Regions from separate parts of the Variovorax durovernensis genome, predicted to be linked through region 2. Evidence: riboswitches for the same ligand, from Rfam matches in the RefSeq annotation. Region 2 holds a riboswitch; the other holds the start of a gene.
The links. A riboswitch is a leader RNA that binds a small molecule or an ion and turns the genes downstream of it on or off. The one in region 2 is predicted to bind manganese.

Region 1 (8,907 bases), 3.3 Mb from region 2:
AGGTAGCCGTTGGCGGCCCAGTCCTTGTCGAAGCCGGGCGACTTGGAGGGAATGGCGATGTAGTCGGTGAGTTGCTTGACGATGTCGCCGTCCCATCGGGCGGTGACGTCGGACAGGGCACGCTCGGCGTCGAGCGTGCCGGCGGGCATTTCGCGGTGCAGGGGGGCGTTCATCGGTGGGTTCTCCGCGGGTGGACGAAAAGACGCATTTTGCGCCTTGAGGCGAGCGCGCGTAGAGTGCGGGCGATCTCAAACCGGAGGCCATGTGAGCAAGTCAGCATCGACTCGGATCAAGGTAGATATCAAGGTGGGTATTGGCGGCTGGACCTACGAACCCTGGCGCGACAACTTCTACCCCAAGGGGCTCGCGCACGCGAAAGAGTTGAACTACGCGAGCCGCAAGGTCAGCTCCATCGAGATCAACGGCACCTAGTACAGCACCTTCAAGCCCGAGACCTTCCGGAAGTGGCACGACGACACGCCGGCCGACTTCATGTTCTCGCTCAAGGCCTCGCGCTTCGCGACCAACCGCAAGCTGCTTTCGGGCGCGGGCGACTCGATCAAGCGCTTCATAGACAGCGGCGTGGCCGAGCTGGGCGACAAGCTGGGCCCGATCGTGTGGCAGTTCATGCCGACCAAGCAGTTCGATGCGGAAGACTTCGAGGCCTTCCTCTCATTGCTGCCGAAGAAGGAAGGCAGCCGCGTGCTGCGCCACGTGATGGACGTGCGGCACGAGAGCTTCATGGTGCCCGCGTACAAGGCGCTCGCGAAGAAGCACAAGGTGTCGACGGTGTTCACCGACGCCGAGAAGTTTCCGTCGTTCGAGGAGCCCGAGGGCGACTTCGCCTATGCGCGGCTCATGATGGCCGACGCCAAGCTCAAGGCCGGCTATGCGCCGAAGGCGCTGGACACCTGGGCCGAGCGCGCGCAGGGCTGGGCCGAATCACCGAAGAAGCGCGACGTGTTCGTCTACTTCATCAACGGCGCGAAGGAAAGGGCACCGGCCGCGGCCGGTGCCCTGCTGGAGCGCCTGGGGTGGGAGCCGCCGGCTGCGTGAAGCCGGGCGGCGCGGGATGAACCAGAGACTGCGTCAGCCCTTGGCGCCGAAGCTGATCTCGCCCGACAGCTGGCCGCCTTCTTCGATCACGATCTTGCCGTAGCGGATCTTGCCGGTGACCTTGCCGGTGGAGTGGATGACGAGCTTCTCGCGCACGGTGAGGTTGCCGTCGAACACGCCGCGGATTTCGGCGATGTCTATTTCGGCCGAGCCCTTGAACTCGCCCTGTTCGGCGATCTGCATCAGGCGCGAATCCATGGTGGCCTCGACCAGGCCTTCGACCACGAGCGTGTCGCAATCGGTGATCTCGACGCCCTTGAGCTTGATGTTGGGGCCGACGGTGAGCTTGCTTCCGCCTTCCTTGGCGACGGGGGCCGCCGCCGCTGCATTGAGGCCGCCTTGCTGGGCGGTCAGCGACGAGGGATTGACGGGGGAACCGGAGAGGTTGGTGGCTGCGCCGACGAGCGGAGCGGGGCGGGAAGTCAGCGAGTCGTTGTCTCGGTCACGCTTGCCGAAGAAGGGGGACTGTGTAGCCAATGGGGAGCTCCTCAAGAAAGGGGACTATCGTAAGAACGCACTCACGGCATGCGGCACTTCATTGCGCAAGAAGCGTAACTGAATAAGTCGTCACCGACACGACAATGGCCCGCATGACCCGCCCGAATCTCGAAGCCCTCTCCACGCCCGCCGCCACCGACTCGCGGTTCGACAAGCCCTCGCACGGCTGGCGGCGCACGCTGTTCACGGTGATCTTCGAGGCCGACACGCGCGCGGGGCTGTGGTTCGACCTTGCGCTGATCGCGGTCATCGTCACCAGCGTGCTGGTGGTGATCCTGGACAGCGTGCAGTCGATCCGCGAGCACTGGCGCCCGGTGTTCAACGCGCTCGAATGGGTGTTCACCATCCTGTTCACGCTGGAGTACATCGCGCGGCTGTGCTGCGTGAACAAGCCGCTGCGCTATGCGCTGAGCTTCTACGGCGTGATCGACCTGCTCGCGCTGCTGCCGACCTTCCTGGTGGCCCTCGCGCCCGAACTGGCCTACCTGATCGACGTGCGCATCCTGCGCCTCTTGCGCGTGTTCCGCATCTTCAAGCTGTCGCGCTACTCGGTGGAGTACCGCGCGCTGGTGATGGCCGTGGCGTCGAGCCGGCGCAAGATCACCGTGTTCGTCGGCTTCGTGATGCTGGTGGTGCTGGTGATGGGCACGCTGATGTACGTGGTCGAAGGGCCCGAGCACGGCTTCACGAGCATTCCGGTGGCCATCTACTGGGCCATCTCGACGATGGCCACCGTGGGCTTCGGCGACCTCGTGCCCAAGACCGACCTGGGCCGCGCGATCGCCTCGGTGATGATGCTGCTGGGCTGGGGCGTGCTGGCGGTGCCCACGGGCATCGTGACGGCAGAAATGGCACGGCGCGGGCCGAACGACGAAGCTGTGCCCGTGCCTGTGGCGCAACGCGGTGTTCTTGCGATGACGGCGCCCGAGCCCGCGTCCGCGCCTGCGGTGCCGGCGAAGCGGATTACTCCGTCGGCCAGGCGACGCGCCCTTGCGCAGCATCGCCGAGGCGGGCGATGAACGCATCGGCATCAGGCTCGGGGAGCGTGAAGACGAAGCGCACGTCGTCGCCGTGCTGCACGCTCTCGAGCACCGCGCCGGCCGAGGCGAGTTCACGCCGCACCAGCCCTTCGAGCGCGTAGGGCACGATGCATCGCAGGCTGCGCTGGCGCAGCAGCGGCACGAGCGTGGCGCCGAGCAGGGCTTGCGCCACCGCGTCCGTGTAGGCCCGCACGAGGCCGCCGGCACCGAGCTTCACGCCGCCGAAATAGCGCACCACGGTCGCGAGCGCGCCTTCGACCTGCTGGTGGCGCAGCACCTCCAGCATCGGCCGTCCCGCGGTGCCACCGGGCTCGCCGTCGTCGTTCGCGGCCGACTGGCCACCTGCCATCAAGGCCCAGCACACGTGCGCCGCGGCGGGATGCTCTGCGCGCAACGAGGCGACCACGGCCAGTGCAGCCGCGCGGTCGGCCACCGGCTGCACGCAGCCGATGAAGCGGCTTTTCTTGATGAGCAGTTCGCTGTGAACCGGCTGCGCCAGCGTGAAGCTCATGCGTTGCGGTCCACGTCCATCACGTGCATCAGGGGCTCAGCCGCCGCCGCGCTCGAACTTGAAGACCGCGGTGCCGGCGCGCGCATTCGGCAGCCAGCGCACGTCGCGGCCGTCCTGCAGGCCGAAGGCGTCGAGCACGCGCAGATTGTTCTTGCCGGCCAGCACTTCGAAGTCCTTGAAGGTGCCGACGCGGATGTTGGGCGTGTCGTACCACTGGTAGGGCAGGCGGCGCGTCACCGGCATGCGGCCGCGCGCCACGCTCAGGCGGTTGGGCCAGTGCGCGAAGTTGGGAAAGGCGACTATGCCGATGCGCCCCACGCGCGCGGTCTCGCGCAGCATCACCTCGGCATTTCGCAGGTGCTGCAGCGTGTCGATCTGCAGCACCACGTCGAACGAAGCGTCGTCGAACATCGACAGGCCTTCGTCGAGGTTGAGCTGGATCACGTCGACGCCGCGGCGCACGCACTGCAGCACGTTGCCGTCGGCAATTTCCACGCCGTAGCCGGTGCAGCCGCGCTCGCGCTGCAGCAGGTCGAGCAGGGCGCCGTCGCCGCAGCCGAGGTCGAGCACGCGCGAGCCCTTGGGCACCAGCTCCGCGATCAATCGTTGATGTTCGAGGTCGCTCATGCAGTAGTACTCCCCCCCAGGCTTGCCGCTTCGAGTGCTGCGCCAACCCCCTTCAGGGGGCCCGCGCCTTGGGGCGGCCCGGCGGCGCTCGTCTCCTTGGCGACGCGCTCGAAGTAGGAGCGCACCACGCCCATGTAGCGCACGTCGTCGAGCAGGAAGGCGTCGTGGCCGTGCGGCGCGTCGATCTCGGCGTAGCTCACGTTGCGGCGGTTGTCGAGCAGCGCCTTCACGAGTTCGCGGCTGCGCGCGGGCGAGAAGCGCCAGTCGGTCTTGAAGCTCACGAGCAGGAACTTGGCCGTGGCATTGGCGAACGCGGTGCTGAGCTTGCCGCCGTGGCTGCGCGCGGGGTCGAAGTAGTCGAGCGCGCGAGTGATGAGCAGGTAAGTGTTGGCGTCGAAGTACTCGCTGAACTTGTCGCCCTGGTAGCGCAGGTAGCTTTCGATCTGGAACTCGACGTCTTGCGTGGAGTAGCGGTAGTCGAGCCCCGCGGCCTCGCCTTCGACGGCGCTGCGCAGGATGCGGCCGAACTTCGCGTTCATCACGTCGTCGCTGAGGTAGGTGATGTGGCCGATCATCCGCGCGATGCGCAGGCCGCGCTTGGGCACCACGCCGTGCTCGTAGAAATGGCCGCCATGGAAGTCGGGGTCGGTGACGATGGCGCGGCGCGCAACCTCGTTGAAGGCGATGTTCTCGGCCGTGAGGTTGGGCGCGCTGGCCACCACCACGGCGTGGCGCACGCGATCGGGGTACTGCAAGGTCCACGACAGCGCCTGCATGCCGCCGAGGCTGCCGCCCATGACGGCAGCGAGCGTCTTGATGCCGAGCGCGTCGAGCAGGGCGGCCTGGGCGTCGACCCAGTCTTCGACCGTGACCACCGGGAAGTCGGCGCCGTAGACGCGGCCCGTGGCGGGGTTGACGTGCATCGGGCCGGTCGAGCCGAAGCAGGAGCCGAGGTTGTTGACGCCGATCACGAAGAAGCGGTCGGTGTCCACCGGCTTGCCCGGACCCACCATGTTGTCCCACCAGCCCTCGGAGCGGACTTGGCCCTGGTAGACGCCCGCCACGTGGTGCGAGGCGTTGAGCGCATGGCACACCAGCACCGCATTGCTGCGATCGGCGTTCAGGGTGCCGTAGGTTTCGTAGGCGAGCGTGTAGTCGCTGATCGATGCGCCGCTGCGCAGGGCCAGCGGGCCTGCGAACTGCATCGACTGCGAAGTGACGACCAAGGGAGGTGACGACGACATGAATGAAAAACCCGGCCTCGCCAAAAACGAGCCGGGTCTGCCGCGCCTGTCTTTAGCTGGATTTATAAAGCGCCCGCAAGCTGAAGCAAATCGGCGCAGCACGAGTATATCCCCCAGGCTGCGCGCACTGCGTGTCGCTTCGCCAACCCCCTTCGGGGGCAACACCTGCGGCCCGGCGAAGCCGGTTCCGCGGTGTTTCTGGAAGGGGCTCTGCTTTTTTACCAGCCGATGATCATGATCACGCCCAGCACCAGGAAGATCGCGGCGGAGATGCCGTGCACGAGCTTGATCGGCACGCGCCGCACGATCTTCTCGCCGAGCCACACCACCGGCGCGTTGGCCAGCATCATGCCCAGCGTGGTGCCCGCGACCACCCAGAAATAGTCGTGCGTGAAGCGGGCGGCCAGCATGACGGTGGCGATCTGGGTCTTGTCGCCCATCTCGGCGAGGAAGAACGCGATCACGGTGGTGCCAAAGACGCCGAACTTCGACACGCCCGGGGCATCGTCGTCGTCGAGCTTGTCTGGAATCAGCATCCAGACGGCCATCGCGATGAACGAGCCGCCAAGAATCCAGCGCAGCACCTCGGGCCCGAGCCAGCGCGTGATGTAGTTGCCCACGGCACCTGCCAGAGCGTGGTTGATGATGGTGGCGGCGAAGATGCCGAGGACGATGGGCCAGGGTTTCCTGAAGCGGGCTGCGAGCAGAAGGGCCAGGAGTTGGGTCTTGTCGCCCATTTCGGCGAGCGCAACTACGCCGGTTGCAACGAGAAAAGCTTCCATTTTTTGAACGTGGGGTTTCTTGGCCGAAGGACGCAATTGACCGTGCAACACCTTCGGCCATATTCCCGAAGTTACACGGTCAAAGGTCTCGCCAGGTGTTTTCTCACTGCACGCGCCATGTCCTGTGGGGCAGGACAAGTCTGTTGACGCGGGCCCCTCTCGCAAATCGGAAGGCGGCTACTCCCCAATGACGGGCGAGATTCTACCTGTAGCGCCAAGGGCCTCACCTGATCCTGTAAGCGGGCGCTAGCTTTTGATTGTTTTCACAGGCGCTACCTCAAGAAGCAAATTCCTGCTTGCTTTTCGAATATTTCACCCATAATGCACGAGCCTCCCACTTCATTTTGGTGGGGAGGCAGTTCGGTGATCGGTCAGTTTCGCGCGACTCGACGCTCTCGTTTGAGTGATGCTTTCGGGACTCCATCGCTTTTCTTGATGTGTTTATAGGAGTCCCTTGATGGGCAACAAACTGTACGTCGGCAACTTGCCTTACTCGGTGCGCGACGGTGATCTCGAACAGGCCTTCGGCCAGTTCGGCGCAGTGACCAGCGCCAAGGTCATGATGGAGCGCGACACCGGCCGCTCGAAGGGCTTCGGCTTCGTCGAGATGGGCAGTGACGCGGAAGCACAGGCCGCCATCAACGGCATGAACGGCCAGCCCCTGGGCGGCCGCAGCGTCGTCGTCAACGAAGCACGTCCCATGGAAGCTCGTCCCCCGCGTAGCGGTGGCGGCGGCTACGGCGGCGGCGGTGGTGGTTATGGCGGCGGTGGTGGCGGTGGCTACGGCGGCGGCGGTGGTGGCGGCTACGGTGGTGGTGGCGGCGGTGGCCGCTCCGGCGGTGGCGGCGGCTACGGCGGCGGTGGCCGCAGTGGTGGCGGCGGTGGTGGTGGCGACGGCGGTTTCCGCAGCCCCTACGGCGCCGGCCCCCGTGGCGGTGGCGGCGGTGGTCGCAGCGGCGGTGGTGGCGGTGGCTACGGCGGCGGCGGCAACAGCGGCTACTGAGCCCTGCACCTCGAAGCACAAAAAACACAAAAGGCTCCTTCCGGAGCCTTTTTCTTTGGCCGCACGCTTTTCTTCGCGCCCGCTCAGGCCTCGCCGCTTCGCTTCTTGCGCCCGCGCCCCTGCACCGCGCGGTCGAGTACGGCATTCGGCAGCATGCGCATGATCTTGGCGACCACGCCCATCTGCCACGGAATCACGCGGTAGCTCGTGCCGGACTCGATGGCACGCAGCGCCTGGGCGGCAAAGTCCTCGGCCTTCATGAGGAAGGGCATGCCGTAGCGGTTGCCCTGCGTCAACGGCGTGTCGATGTAGCCGGGGCAGAGCGTGACCACCTTCACACCGCTGTTGTGCAGCTCGCCACGCAGGCTCTCACAGTACGCGACCACTCCGGCCTTGCTCGCGCAGTACGCCCCGTGGCCCGGCAGGCCGCGGATGGATGCAACACTGCCGATGCCGACCAGCCGCCCGCTGCCGCGTTGCACCATCGCCCGCACGAAAGGATGGAAGGTTGCAGCCAGCCCGACGTTGTTGGTGGCGAAGGTCTGCGAGAGCACGTCGAGGTCCGAGCGCTCCGCGGTGTCGATGCCGATGCTGATGCCCGCATTGGCGATCACCACGTCGGGCAGCCCCTGCTGCGCGATGCAGTCATTGCCGGCGGCCACGATGCTGTCGGTCTGCGCCACGTCGGCGTTGTAGACCCGGTAGCGGTCCGCGCTCAGCCCGCGCGACTTCGCCCAGGCTTCGATCTCCGCCGTGCGCCGGGCCACCAGCGCCAGCCGATACCCTGCGTCATAGAAGCTCGCGGCCAGGGCCTGGCCGATACCGCTCGACGCGCCGGTAATGAAGACGAGCGGGGCCGAGGTGGTCATGCGTGATCTTTCGGGGTCTTCTCGTTGTCAGCGCTTCTTGGCAGGCGCGGGAGCGGCGGCGGCGGCCGACGGAATCAGCACGCCGCGCACCCGTCCCTTGAGGTTGGCGACGCCGCTCAGGTTGTCGTAGTCGAGCGTGTCACCGGTGAACTGGTCCTTGTCGCGGATCAGCGTGACCGGCTGGTTCGACGTGACGCGCTCGGTGTCGACGAAGGCGTGCAGGAACTCGCCGCGGAACTCCAGGCGCGGCGTGGGCTTGCCATCGGGACCCACCGACGGGTCGCGGATGACGATCGCGTTGCCGAACAGCTGCAGCTCGCTGCCGTCCGAATTCGACAGCCCGCGGTTGGCGGTGGAGCGCGTCACCAGCCCCTCGGGCGAGATGGAGCGCATGCGCACCTTGTCGACCTCGATGGTGTCGGTATCGGGATAGTGCCGGCCTTCGACGCCATACAGCTCGCTGCGCAGGTCGCCGTTCGGCAGGAAGTTCTTGATGACGAAGTCGCGCATGAAGTAGTCGGGCTCATGCGTGGGCGCGGCCTTGGCGGTGGGCTCAAGCAGCTTGGGCGCATTGCGCACCAGCCAGTAGGTGCCGAGCGCGACGGCCGCCGTCAGGATGATCGGCAGGTAGATCGTGGCGCGGTCGAGGACGTCGCGCACCAGGCCCCATGCGCGTTTCACGTTGTTCATGTGTTCGGGCCCCGGGCAGCGTCGAGCATGGCGCGGTACTGGCCGCAGGCGGTGAGAAGCAGGTCGCAGAATTCGCGCGCCGCGCCTTCGCCGCCGCGCGCCTGTGTGACGTAGCGGGCAATGCCGCGCACCTCGGCATGCGCGTTGGCCGGCGCCGCCGCAAAGCCGACGCGCGTGAGCACCGGCAGGTCGGGCCAGTCGTCGCCGATGGCCGCAGCCTGCGCCCATTTGAAGCCCAGCTGGTCGAGCATGGCCTGCGCGGCGGGCAGCTTGTCTTCGGTGCCGTAGCGCACATGCTCGATGCCCAGCGCCTCGAGCCGCACGCGCAGCGGCTTGGAATCGCGCCCGGTGATCACTGCCGGCACGATGCCCGCCCTGCGCAGCAGCTTGAGGCCGTAGCCGTCGAGGATGCTGAAACGCTTGAGCGTTTCGCCGTGTTCGGTGAAGTACACGCCGCCATCGGTCAGCACGCCGTCGATGTCGAAGAAAACGATGCGCACGTCCTGCGCGGCGAGCAAGGTCTCGGC
Region 2 (8,907 bases):
CTCGGTGATCGCCACCTGCGCCAGGCCGTTCAGGCGGTTGCGGTAGGGCTGGGAAATGATGCCCGCCTTGGACGCCACCGTCTGCTGGAAGTAGGCGCGGTCCTTGATGTTCACGCTGCCGATGGGCACCGCGCCGTTCTGGCTGGCGACCAGGTTGCCTTCCATGTCGATGAACGCGACGTTGTCGAAGGCCTGCTTGAGCGCCGCGTGCTTCTCCAGAAAAGCCTGCAGCGGCTCGGCGTCCTTGAAGTCCTGGGCCACCACGCTGTCGCCCAAAGTCTGCAGCAGGATGCGGCGGCTGCTCAGTTTCTGGTCGATCGCGTCCGCGACCGCGGACACCCGGGCAAGCTGCTCGCCGGCGATGGAGGCTCGCAGGCTGGACTTGACGAAATGCAGCGCGCAGGTCGCGATTGTGAAGGTGGCGGTGAGAACCACCGCCGCCACCCCGAGACTGAGGCGTGTGTGCAAGCCGAAGCGCAGTTTCGAAGGGCCCGAGGGATTCATTATTGGTCTTGTTCAAGCTGCCGAGGCGTGTGCAGCGGGAGTCTCCGGCGAGAGTATCGGGGCGTTCAGCATGCGACGATAGAGCTTGCAAGCCACACCTGTTCGCCTTGCACGGTTCCGGGGCCAAAGGCTTTCGGCACAGGGAACGTACGACGGTCGGCGCGGGAATCTTGCGCCGGGGTGCGGACGCAAGCGCTTCGAATACTTTTTTCCTCCAGTCAATTTTACGCACCGGACAGTCGATTTGCTGCACGACTGTTTGGGCACTTGGCTAAATGGCTGCGGGCGCCCGGCGCACGAACCGCGGCATCACGTCAAGCCGCGGCGTGCGAGCGCAGCAGCGCGTCGACCAGCGTGTCCACACGCTCCTGCGCTTGTCGCATCGACTGCGCCAGCTGCTCGCCGCCGAACTCGTCCGACTCCACCGCCGCTTCGAGCACATCGGTAATGCCGATGTATTCGAAGGCCGAACGCACGCTGCTCTCCGTGTGGTTGTGGTGCGCAACGCGGCCGCCCGCGTCGTAGCCGTGGTCTCCGCGCGCGCCCAGCAGCACCGCGCACTTGCCCGCCTCGGCCAGCATTGGCCAATAAGGCACCGCGCCACGCGAACGGTCGAAGCCGAAGGTGCGGCCCACGCGCACGATGTTGTCGATCCATGCCTTGAACTGCGACGGCACGCTGAAGTTGTACATCGGCAGGCCCACCACGATGAGGTCGGCGGCAACGAGCTGGTCGACCAGCCGATCGCTCTCGGCGAGCACGCCGGCCATCCATGGTTCGCGCGCGGCCGGTGGCGTGAAGGCGGCGTGGATCCACCGGCTGTCGACATGCGCCGGCGGCTGCAGGCCGACGTCGAGATAGTCGATGTTGTCATCGGGCCGCGACCGGCGCCAACGTTCGACGAAGCGTGCGGAAAGACGCCGCGTGTGCGAGCCGTGGGGGTCGATGCCGGAGTGGCCGGGACGCGCGCTGGCGTCGATGTGAAGAAGATTCAGTGGCATGGATGGATGAACGGATGTATCTTGTGGAGCGCTGTCGGAATGACTGCACGGGCCTCCAATCTAGGTTTGGAGCGCTTCCACTACAAACGATCGTTTCTCTTCGAATGAACGAGATTGGCTCATCCATCCGCGCCGCCCGCCAGCTGCCGCCACTGCTCTCGCTGCGTGCCTTCGAGGCCGCGGCAGCGCACCTGAGCTTCCAGCGCGCGGCCCTCGAACTCTCGGTCACCCCCTCGGCCATCAGCCATCAGGTGCGCGCACTCGAAGACACGCTGGGGCAGCCGTTGTTCCGCCGCCTCACACGGCAGCTCGCGCTGACGCCCGCCGGCCAGAGGCTTTTCGACGACCTTCGCATGGGTTTCGACGTGCTCGAGGCCGGCATCGACAAGCTGCGCCGTCCCACCAAATCACCACAGGTCACGCTGACCACCAACACCGCTTTTGCAGCCCGCTGGTTGTTGCCACGCATGGCCGCGTTCCGCGAGGCCTGCCCCGGCATCGAATTGCGGCTGCACGCGAGCGATACGCTGGTCGACCTCGCACGCGGCGACGCCGACATCGCGGTGCGCTCCGGCAGTGGCAACTGGCCCGGACTCACGGTGCGCGAACTGATGCCGGAGCGCTATGCGCCGATGTGCAGCCCGATGCTGGGACTCAAGCGCATGGCCGATCTGCCGAAGCACCAGTTGATTCATTGCAGCTGGCAGCCGCAGGCGCTTGCACCGGCGCTGTGGCCGCGCTGGTTCAAGGAAGCAGGCATCGCGCAGCGGCATGTACGCACGGCGAAGGCCCCGTCGGGCCTGTCGTTCTCCGACGAGACGCATGCAATGCTCGCAGCGCTCGGCGGACACGGTGTCGCGCTGCTGAGCCTGACGCTCTCGGCGGAAGAACTGCGCAATGGCGCGCTGGTGCAGCCGTTCGGGCCGGCGCTCGACACGGGAAGCTACTTTCTTGCGACCGCGAACGGACGGGAGCGAGAGCCGGCGGTTCGTGCGGTGTGGGAGTGGATCGGGTCGCAGGCTCCAGGCCCGGCAGAAGGCTTGGCCTGAAGACCTGACCGGCGCTGCGCAACGTCAGCGCTCGGTCTTGCTCAGGAGCGTTGGAACGACATACCCGTCGCGGTACACGCCTTCGATGATTCCCTCTACCCGATCGGTCGAATGCGCTGCCACGAACTTCCCCTCCGCTTGCCGGTAGACGACGATGGTGCAGGACGAGCGCTTGCTGAGAATGCGGGCAACGCCGGTGGCCTGGCGAAGGGTCGGGTACGTCTCCATGGAGATCCTTGGCTGTCTTATTCCCTGGATCGTAGTCTTTAGGTACTCAAGACTTGCTCGGGGCTTCTCCTGAGCAGCGTGGACGCCGGATCTGAAATGGGCCGAATTTGTGACTTATTTGCATTTTCATGCAATACCTTCGTCGGGTGTTGGCGAACGCCGCCCCGTTCATGAAGCGGTACCGTAGGCCAATGAAACAGCCAGCTCCGGCATTTTCACAAGCAACGCTTCGATCGCGCGACGCAGCGCGGCCTCCCGGGGAACAACGGCATCCCCGATCACGCCCGCGTCGAGCGTGAAACGCAGCAGGGTTCCGTCTCGCTCCTGCGTCGGTTCGAGCATCACCGGCTCGCACAGATTGCCGCGAACAAAACGCAACGACGCGGACTTTCCGCCTTGCGCGATCTTCGCCGTCAGCTCGCTGCAGGCAGCATTGAGAACGGCAAGGCCGATACGGCAGAACTCGGAGCCCACCTCGATGTGCTTCTTGTGCGAATGGCACGCAGCATGAATCGTGAGGAACATTTCAGCGATGGTCCCACCAGGGTGCCCGGGTGCGGGCTCCAGGGGCATGCCACTGTCGTACCACACCTTCACGCAAGAGCCGTCCACTTGCAGATGAATGGCCGTACAACAGCCGTCCATGGCATCGTCGATGGCATGGCACAGCGCCTGCATCACGAGCGTGGCTGCAAGATCGCCATCACCGAGATCGAAATACATCCCGGGCCGACGGCGTACCACCTCGGCTCCCGTCAGAATCGTGATTTCTCCGAGAGGATGCTCGATGCTCATGTGCGTGGACTCTCTTGCCTGTGGCCCGGTATCCTGCAAGCCTCAGGCCAGCCCGTTCAGATGTTCGTAGAGGATGAAGAACCCGATCCCGATCAGCAGCACGCCGCCGACGATCTCCGCGCGCTTGCCGACGACGGCGCCCAGCACGCGTCCCACCATCACGCCAAGCGTCACCATCGTCAGCGTGGCAAGGCCGATGGCGAGCGCGGTCCAGGCTATGTTGACGTTGATGAAGGCTAGCCCGACGCCCACGGCCATCGCGTCGATGCTGGTCGCGAAACCGGTGATGGCCAGGGTCCAGAAGGAGTTGCGGTTGGGCTTGTCGTCCACCGCGTCGGGCGTGCCGCAGCCCTCCCAGATCATTCGCAGCCCCAGCACGCTGAGCAGCGTGACCGCGATCCAGTGGTCCCACCGCTCGACGTAACTGGCGGCGGCCAGGCCGGCAGCCCAGCCGATGACAGGCGTTATCGCCTCGATGACGCCGAAGATGACGCCCGTGCGCAAGGCTTCGCGCCAGGAGGGTTTGCGCAGTGCTGCGCCCTTGCCGACAGCAGCGGCGAAAGCATCCGTCGACATGGCGAATGCAAGAAGGATCGTGGAGGCGATGTTCATGTTGGAAGTAGCAAGCAAGGCCGGTTCAAGACGCCGCGGCGCACGAACCCGCCGGCCAAAGCCGCGTCCGTACACCGCTGGTCTCGCCAACCTTTCGGCTGCTCACGCCACGGTCGCGAGGTGCGAACCGAGTATGTTGACGTGAGCGCTTCCGAAGTCCGGAAGCCGGCTACTCCCCAAGGGAGCGGCGATTCTAATTGCCTGCTTGCACGGGCTCTGTGACAGCGCCTGTTCTGGCTGTAGGGCTTTGCTACATTCGATCGCCGTCAGGTCGTCGCCCCGGCCTACTTTCAACCTGCTGAAATCTCCATGGTTCTCGTTGCCGGCTTGACCCCAAGGACGCGCAAGCCTGGACCGGCAGAGCCGACGCCCTCGCGTCGGGCGCCTACAACCTGCGCTTCAAGGACATGATCGCCGCGCTGGACAACGCGCGGGAGGCTTCTCCGCCCGAGAAGCAAGCCCTGCTGCTCAAGGCGCATGTGGAAAAAGTCAAGGCGGTACTGTTCCCGCTCCATGCGGCCGCACGCGACCAACTCGTGGCGAATCGGTTGTTGCGCCCGCGGCAGCCCTGGTCAGGGTGTTCGAGCAACTGGTAAAGCGGTAGCGTCGAGGATCGGGCCGATGCGTTGCGAAGCGAAGGGCAGCGACAGCGCCTTCAGAACCTGCCGCACTTAAGCGTCGCATAAGTTTCGGTTCGGACAATCATCCGCAGCAGCCCATTCCTCTCCTCCCTCCTCCAGGGCTGCTCTTGACCCGCCACGGCGGGTTTTTCTTTGTGCTTCCTCATGCCCCGCTTCCGTCCAGCGGCTGCAGACTTCTCACCCACTCGAACACCGCCGCCACTGCGGGCTCCGATCGCCGCGCCTCGGGGCACACCAGATGGAATGGCAACCCGGGCAGCTCCGGGCCGAAAGGCTTCACCAGGTTGCCCGCACGCAGTTCGTCCGCAATCAGCGCCAGGCTCATCAGCGCCACGCCCTGGCCCTGCAGCGCGGCCGACACGGTGTGTGTCTCGTCCGAGAACACCGGTCCCGCCGACACATCGAGTCCGGGCACCTGCGCCTGCTCCTGCCATGCGGTCCAAGTGCCCGGCTGGCTCCTGCTGCCGGGCAACGCGAAGTGCAGCAGCATGTGCCGTGTCAGGTCGCCCCGCTTTTTCAGCTTGAGCACGGGGCTGCACGCTGGCGCAAACACGTTGTCGAACAGCTTCTCGGCCACCATGCCCGGCCACTGCCCGCGTCCGTAGCGGATGGCGATGTCGGCGGTGACGCCGTCGAGCGCCACCGCTTCGTGCGATGCGTGGATGCGCAAGTCCAGCTTCGGATGCAGCGCCCGCAAGGCACCGACCCTCGGCAGCAGCCAGCGAGCCGCAACGGCCGGCGTGGCCGAGAGTGTGATGGCCTGCCGCTGCGGCGGTGCCCGAAGCCGTGCCACGGCATTTGCCATTGCATTGAACGATTCGCTCAGCACCGCCTGCAACTCGCGCCCCTGCGGCGTGAGCACCAGTTGCCTCGGCTGGCGAATGAAGAGCGCGACGCCGAGCGAGTCTTCCAGTTGCCGCACCTGATGGCTGATGGCTGTAGGCGTGACCGACAACTCGCTGGCCGCGAGCTTGGCGCTGCAATGCCGCGCTGCCGCCTCGAAGGCACGCAGCGACGCCAGTGGCGGGAGTTGGCGCAGATTGCTCATGAATGAATTAATTTTTCAGCAATGCAAAGAAATCATCGTTTGTTGCGCTCCGGATGCTTGGATAAATTGAGAACCGTGTCAAGCAGACAGCTGAAACAGCTTCATCCCACCAAGCAACGAAGAGGATCCGACCATGACCACCCTGCTCCACATCGACGCCAGCGCCCGCCCCGGTTTTTCTGGCACGCATGCCCACGGATCGCACTCGCGCAGGCTCAGCCGGCATTTCGTATCAGCCTGGCGTGCCGCACGGCCGGACGACGAGGTGATCTACCGCGACATCGGCGCCACGCCGCCGGGCCACGTTACCGGCGAATGGATCGCCTCGGGCTACACCCCGGCCGCCGAGCGCGAGCCCTGGATGCATGCAGTGCTCGCGGAAAGCGACACGCTGATCGCCGAAGTCCGCCGCGCCGACCTGCTCGTGATCGGCGTGCCGATGTACAACTTCGGAATGCCGGCGCCGCTGAAGTCGTGGATCGACAACATCGTGCGCATCGGCGCGACCTTCGACTTCGACCGAACCCGCGACAACCCTTACGTGCCGCTGCTGGCAGAGCGCCGTCGCCGCACGGTGCTGCTCACTTCATGCGGCAGCAGCGGCTACGGGCCCGGCGAGTTCCAGGCGGGAATGGACTTGCTGACACCCGGCATCACCGCCCCGCTGGCACTGCTGGGGCTCACCGAAATGCACAGCGTGGGTATCGAGCACGCCGAAGACCACGGCGACCTGCTCGACCGGTCGATCGCCGCCGCGCTAGCCCGCGTCGAGACGCTGGTGGGTGAGCTGCAGGCCGCGGCCTGAAGAATCAGGCCGAGCGCAGTTGCTCGCGCAGCTTCTGCCCGATTTCCGGCCGTTCGAGGAACGGGTCGGCCGGGTTCGTGACCGACACGATGTTCTCCATGCGGCTGCGCACGTTGCCCAGCGCCTTCGGATGGCTGAACACGTAGAACTGGTTGTCGCTGATGGCCTCGAACACCTTGGCCGCCACTTCGGCCGCCGTGATCTTGCCGCTGCTCACCGCCTTGTTGCTCATGGCCTGGCCGATGAGCTGGCTCTTGGTGAGTTCGCTGTCCTTCGGCGCGTTGGGGCGGTTGCGTTCGCTGCTCGTGATGCCGGTGGGCACGAAGTAAGGGCACAGCAGGCTCGCGCCGATCTGGTCGGTGACGAGGTTCAGGTCCTGGTACATCGTCTCCGTCAGGCTCACGACGGCTGCCTTGGCGGCGTTGTAGATGCCCATGTTTGGCGGGGTGAGCAGGCCGGCCATGCTGGCGGTGTTGGTGATGTGGCCGCGATAGGACGGGTCCTTGGCGGCGGCTTCGAGCATCATCGGCGTGAACAGGCGCACGCCGTGGATCACGCCCCACAGGTCGACGCCCAGCACCCATTCCCAGTCGGCCACGGTGTTCTCCCACACCAGGCCGCCGGCGCCCACGCCCGCGTTGTTGAACACGAAGTGAGGCGCGCCGAAGCGTTCCTTCACGGCGGCGGCCAGCGCTTCCATCTGCGCCGCGTCGGACACGTCGACCTTGCGCGCCAGCACCTGCACGCCGGCGGCTTCCATCTCGGCCTTCGCCTTGTCGAGGGCGTCCTGCTGCACGTCGACCAGCACGAGGTTCATGCCGCGCGCCGCGCCGATGCGCGCGCATTCGAGTCCGAAGCCCGAGCCCGCGCCGGTGAGAACGGCGGTCTTGCCCTTGAAGTCCTGAATCATTTGCCGGTGTCCTTCTTTTGTTGAATGTCTCTGACGTTGAAGGCGCTATTGAAATACGGAAAGCGCGCGGGCGCAGTCACGAAGGTGCCCGCCGCACGGGCTCAGGCGTCCGCCTTCTTCAGCACATAGCCGATGCGCGGAAAGTGCACATGCACCGTTCCAACGCGCTCGCCGGTACGCTCCAGCGTGTAGTGCGTGCGCGTGGCCGCGACCAGCGTGCCTGGCGTCTCTTCGAGGCCGAAGCTCTCGGCGCGGATGGTGACGGCGCTGCCCAGCGGAATGCCGTGGTCGTCCTGGAAGGTGCTGTCGGTCAGCAGCGTGTGCGGCGTGGCAGCCTTGGCCGCTGCGATGGCCTCGTCGCTCGTGAACTTCTCCGGCGCACCGTGGCCGATGGCCGCCATGCGGTCCATCCAGTCGACCACCGCGGGCGTGAGGTCGAGGATGGTTCGCACCGACTCGATGCGGCGCGTGTACCAGAGGGGGTGGTAGGCAGAGAAGTCCGCAATGCTCGGCACCTCGCCCAGCAGGAACGGCTTGTCGTCAAGCATGTCCGACAGCCGGCGCAGGTACGACTTGTAGGCGCTGGTGGCGTCGGCCGGGCGCAGGCGGGTCATGTTGCCGGCGCTCATCTTGCCGCGGTCTTCGCCGAAGGCCTTGGCGGCCTCGGGCGGCGCCTTGGCGAACACTTCGGCCGCGCCCCTGGGCTGCAGGTTCCAGGCCATCGCGGCCCAGAACAGCGTGGTGTCGGCCCACTGCGCGAGGATGCGCGACAGGCCCTTCTCCGGTTCGGGGTAGAGCGTGGGCTCGGGCTGCAGGTGCTCCAGCACGTCGGCAATGAGCGCGCTGTCGCAGTACATGTCCGCGCCGATCTGCAGGAACGGCGTCTTGCGGTAGCCGCCGGTGAGCGTTTCCACATCGGGCTTGGGCATGATCGGCGGAATGAAGACCGACTTCCACGGCAGCTTCTTCGCGCCGAGGATCAGCCGCACCTTTTCCGAGAACGGCGAGGTGGTGTAGTGATGGAGGATCAGGTCGGCCATGGGTTTTTTCCTGTGGGTTGCTTGGTCGTTGCAGTAAGCCCGGCGCGCGCTCAACAGGGCTGCGCGCGCTGGATGATCGAATCGAAATCCGTTCCGGCGCCGAGCGTGCCGAAAGCGTTGCCCCAGTCTCCGCCGAGGCGCGATGCGCAGAAGGCACCGACCACTGCCGCCGGTGCGGTCTGCGCGAGCAGCGATGCTTGCACGGCCAGCGCCACGTCCTGTGCCAGGCGACGCGCCTCGACTTCGGAGGCCATCGCCTCGATGCGTGCGGGCA

Region 1: linked by a shared signal. The riboswitch ahead of ACWV14_RS31950 (TMEM165/GDT1 family protein) and the one ahead of mntP (manganese efflux pump MntP) in region 2 are both predicted to bind manganese.

Annotation. Positions count from the first base shown of each region.
Region 1 covers NZ_CDRNCW010000001.1:6,717,951-6,726,857, forward strand. The annotation lists gene ACWV14_RS31915 (M20 family metallopeptidase) at 1-173, opposite strand, end outside; partial or broken gene ACWV14_RS31920 (DUF72 domain-containing protein) at 265-1,056, shown strand; gene ACWV14_RS31925 (bactofilin family protein) at 1,090-1,593, opposite strand; gene ACWV14_RS31930 (ion transporter) at 1,707-2,633, shown strand; gene ACWV14_RS31935 (IMPACT family protein) at 2,578-3,165, opposite strand; gene metW (methionine biosynthesis protein MetW) at 3,202-3,792, opposite strand; gene metX (homoserine O-succinyltransferase MetX) at 3,789-5,036, opposite strand; gene ACWV14_RS31950 (TMEM165/GDT1 family protein) at 5,255-5,818, opposite strand; yybP-ykoY riboswitch at 5,838-6,016, opposite strand; gene ACWV14_RS31955 (RNA recognition motif domain-containing protein) at 6,276-6,821, shown strand; gene ACWV14_RS31960 (SDR family oxidoreductase) at 6,905-7,690, opposite strand; gene lptC (LPS export ABC transporter periplasmic protein LptC) at 7,718-8,380, opposite strand; gene ACWV14_RS31970 (KdsC family phosphatase) at 8,377-8,907, opposite strand, start outside.
Region 2 covers NZ_CDRNCW010000001.1:3,370,000-3,378,906, reverse strand. The annotation lists gene ACWV14_RS16065 (diguanylate cyclase domain-containing protein) at 1-468, opposite strand, end outside; gene ACWV14_RS16060 (FMN-dependent NADH-azoreductase) at 819-1,505, opposite strand; gene ACWV14_RS16055 (LysR substrate-binding domain-containing protein) at 1,610-2,554, shown strand; gene ACWV14_RS16050 (hypothetical protein) at 2,579-2,782, opposite strand; gene ACWV14_RS16045 (hypothetical protein) at 2,951-3,577, opposite strand; gene mntP (manganese efflux pump MntP) at 3,620-4,189, opposite strand; yybP-ykoY riboswitch at 4,202-4,374, opposite strand; gene ACWV14_RS16035 (hypothetical protein) at 4,597-4,785, shown strand; gene ACWV14_RS16030 (LysR substrate-binding domain-containing protein) at 4,973-5,878, opposite strand; gene ACWV14_RS16025 (FMN-dependent NADH-azoreductase) at 6,012-6,683, shown strand; gene ACWV14_RS16020 (SDR family oxidoreductase) at 6,688-7,593, opposite strand; gene ACWV14_RS16015 (glutathione S-transferase family protein) at 7,695-8,633, opposite strand; gene ACWV14_RS16010 (isovaleryl-CoA dehydrogenase) at 8,684-8,907, opposite strand, start outside.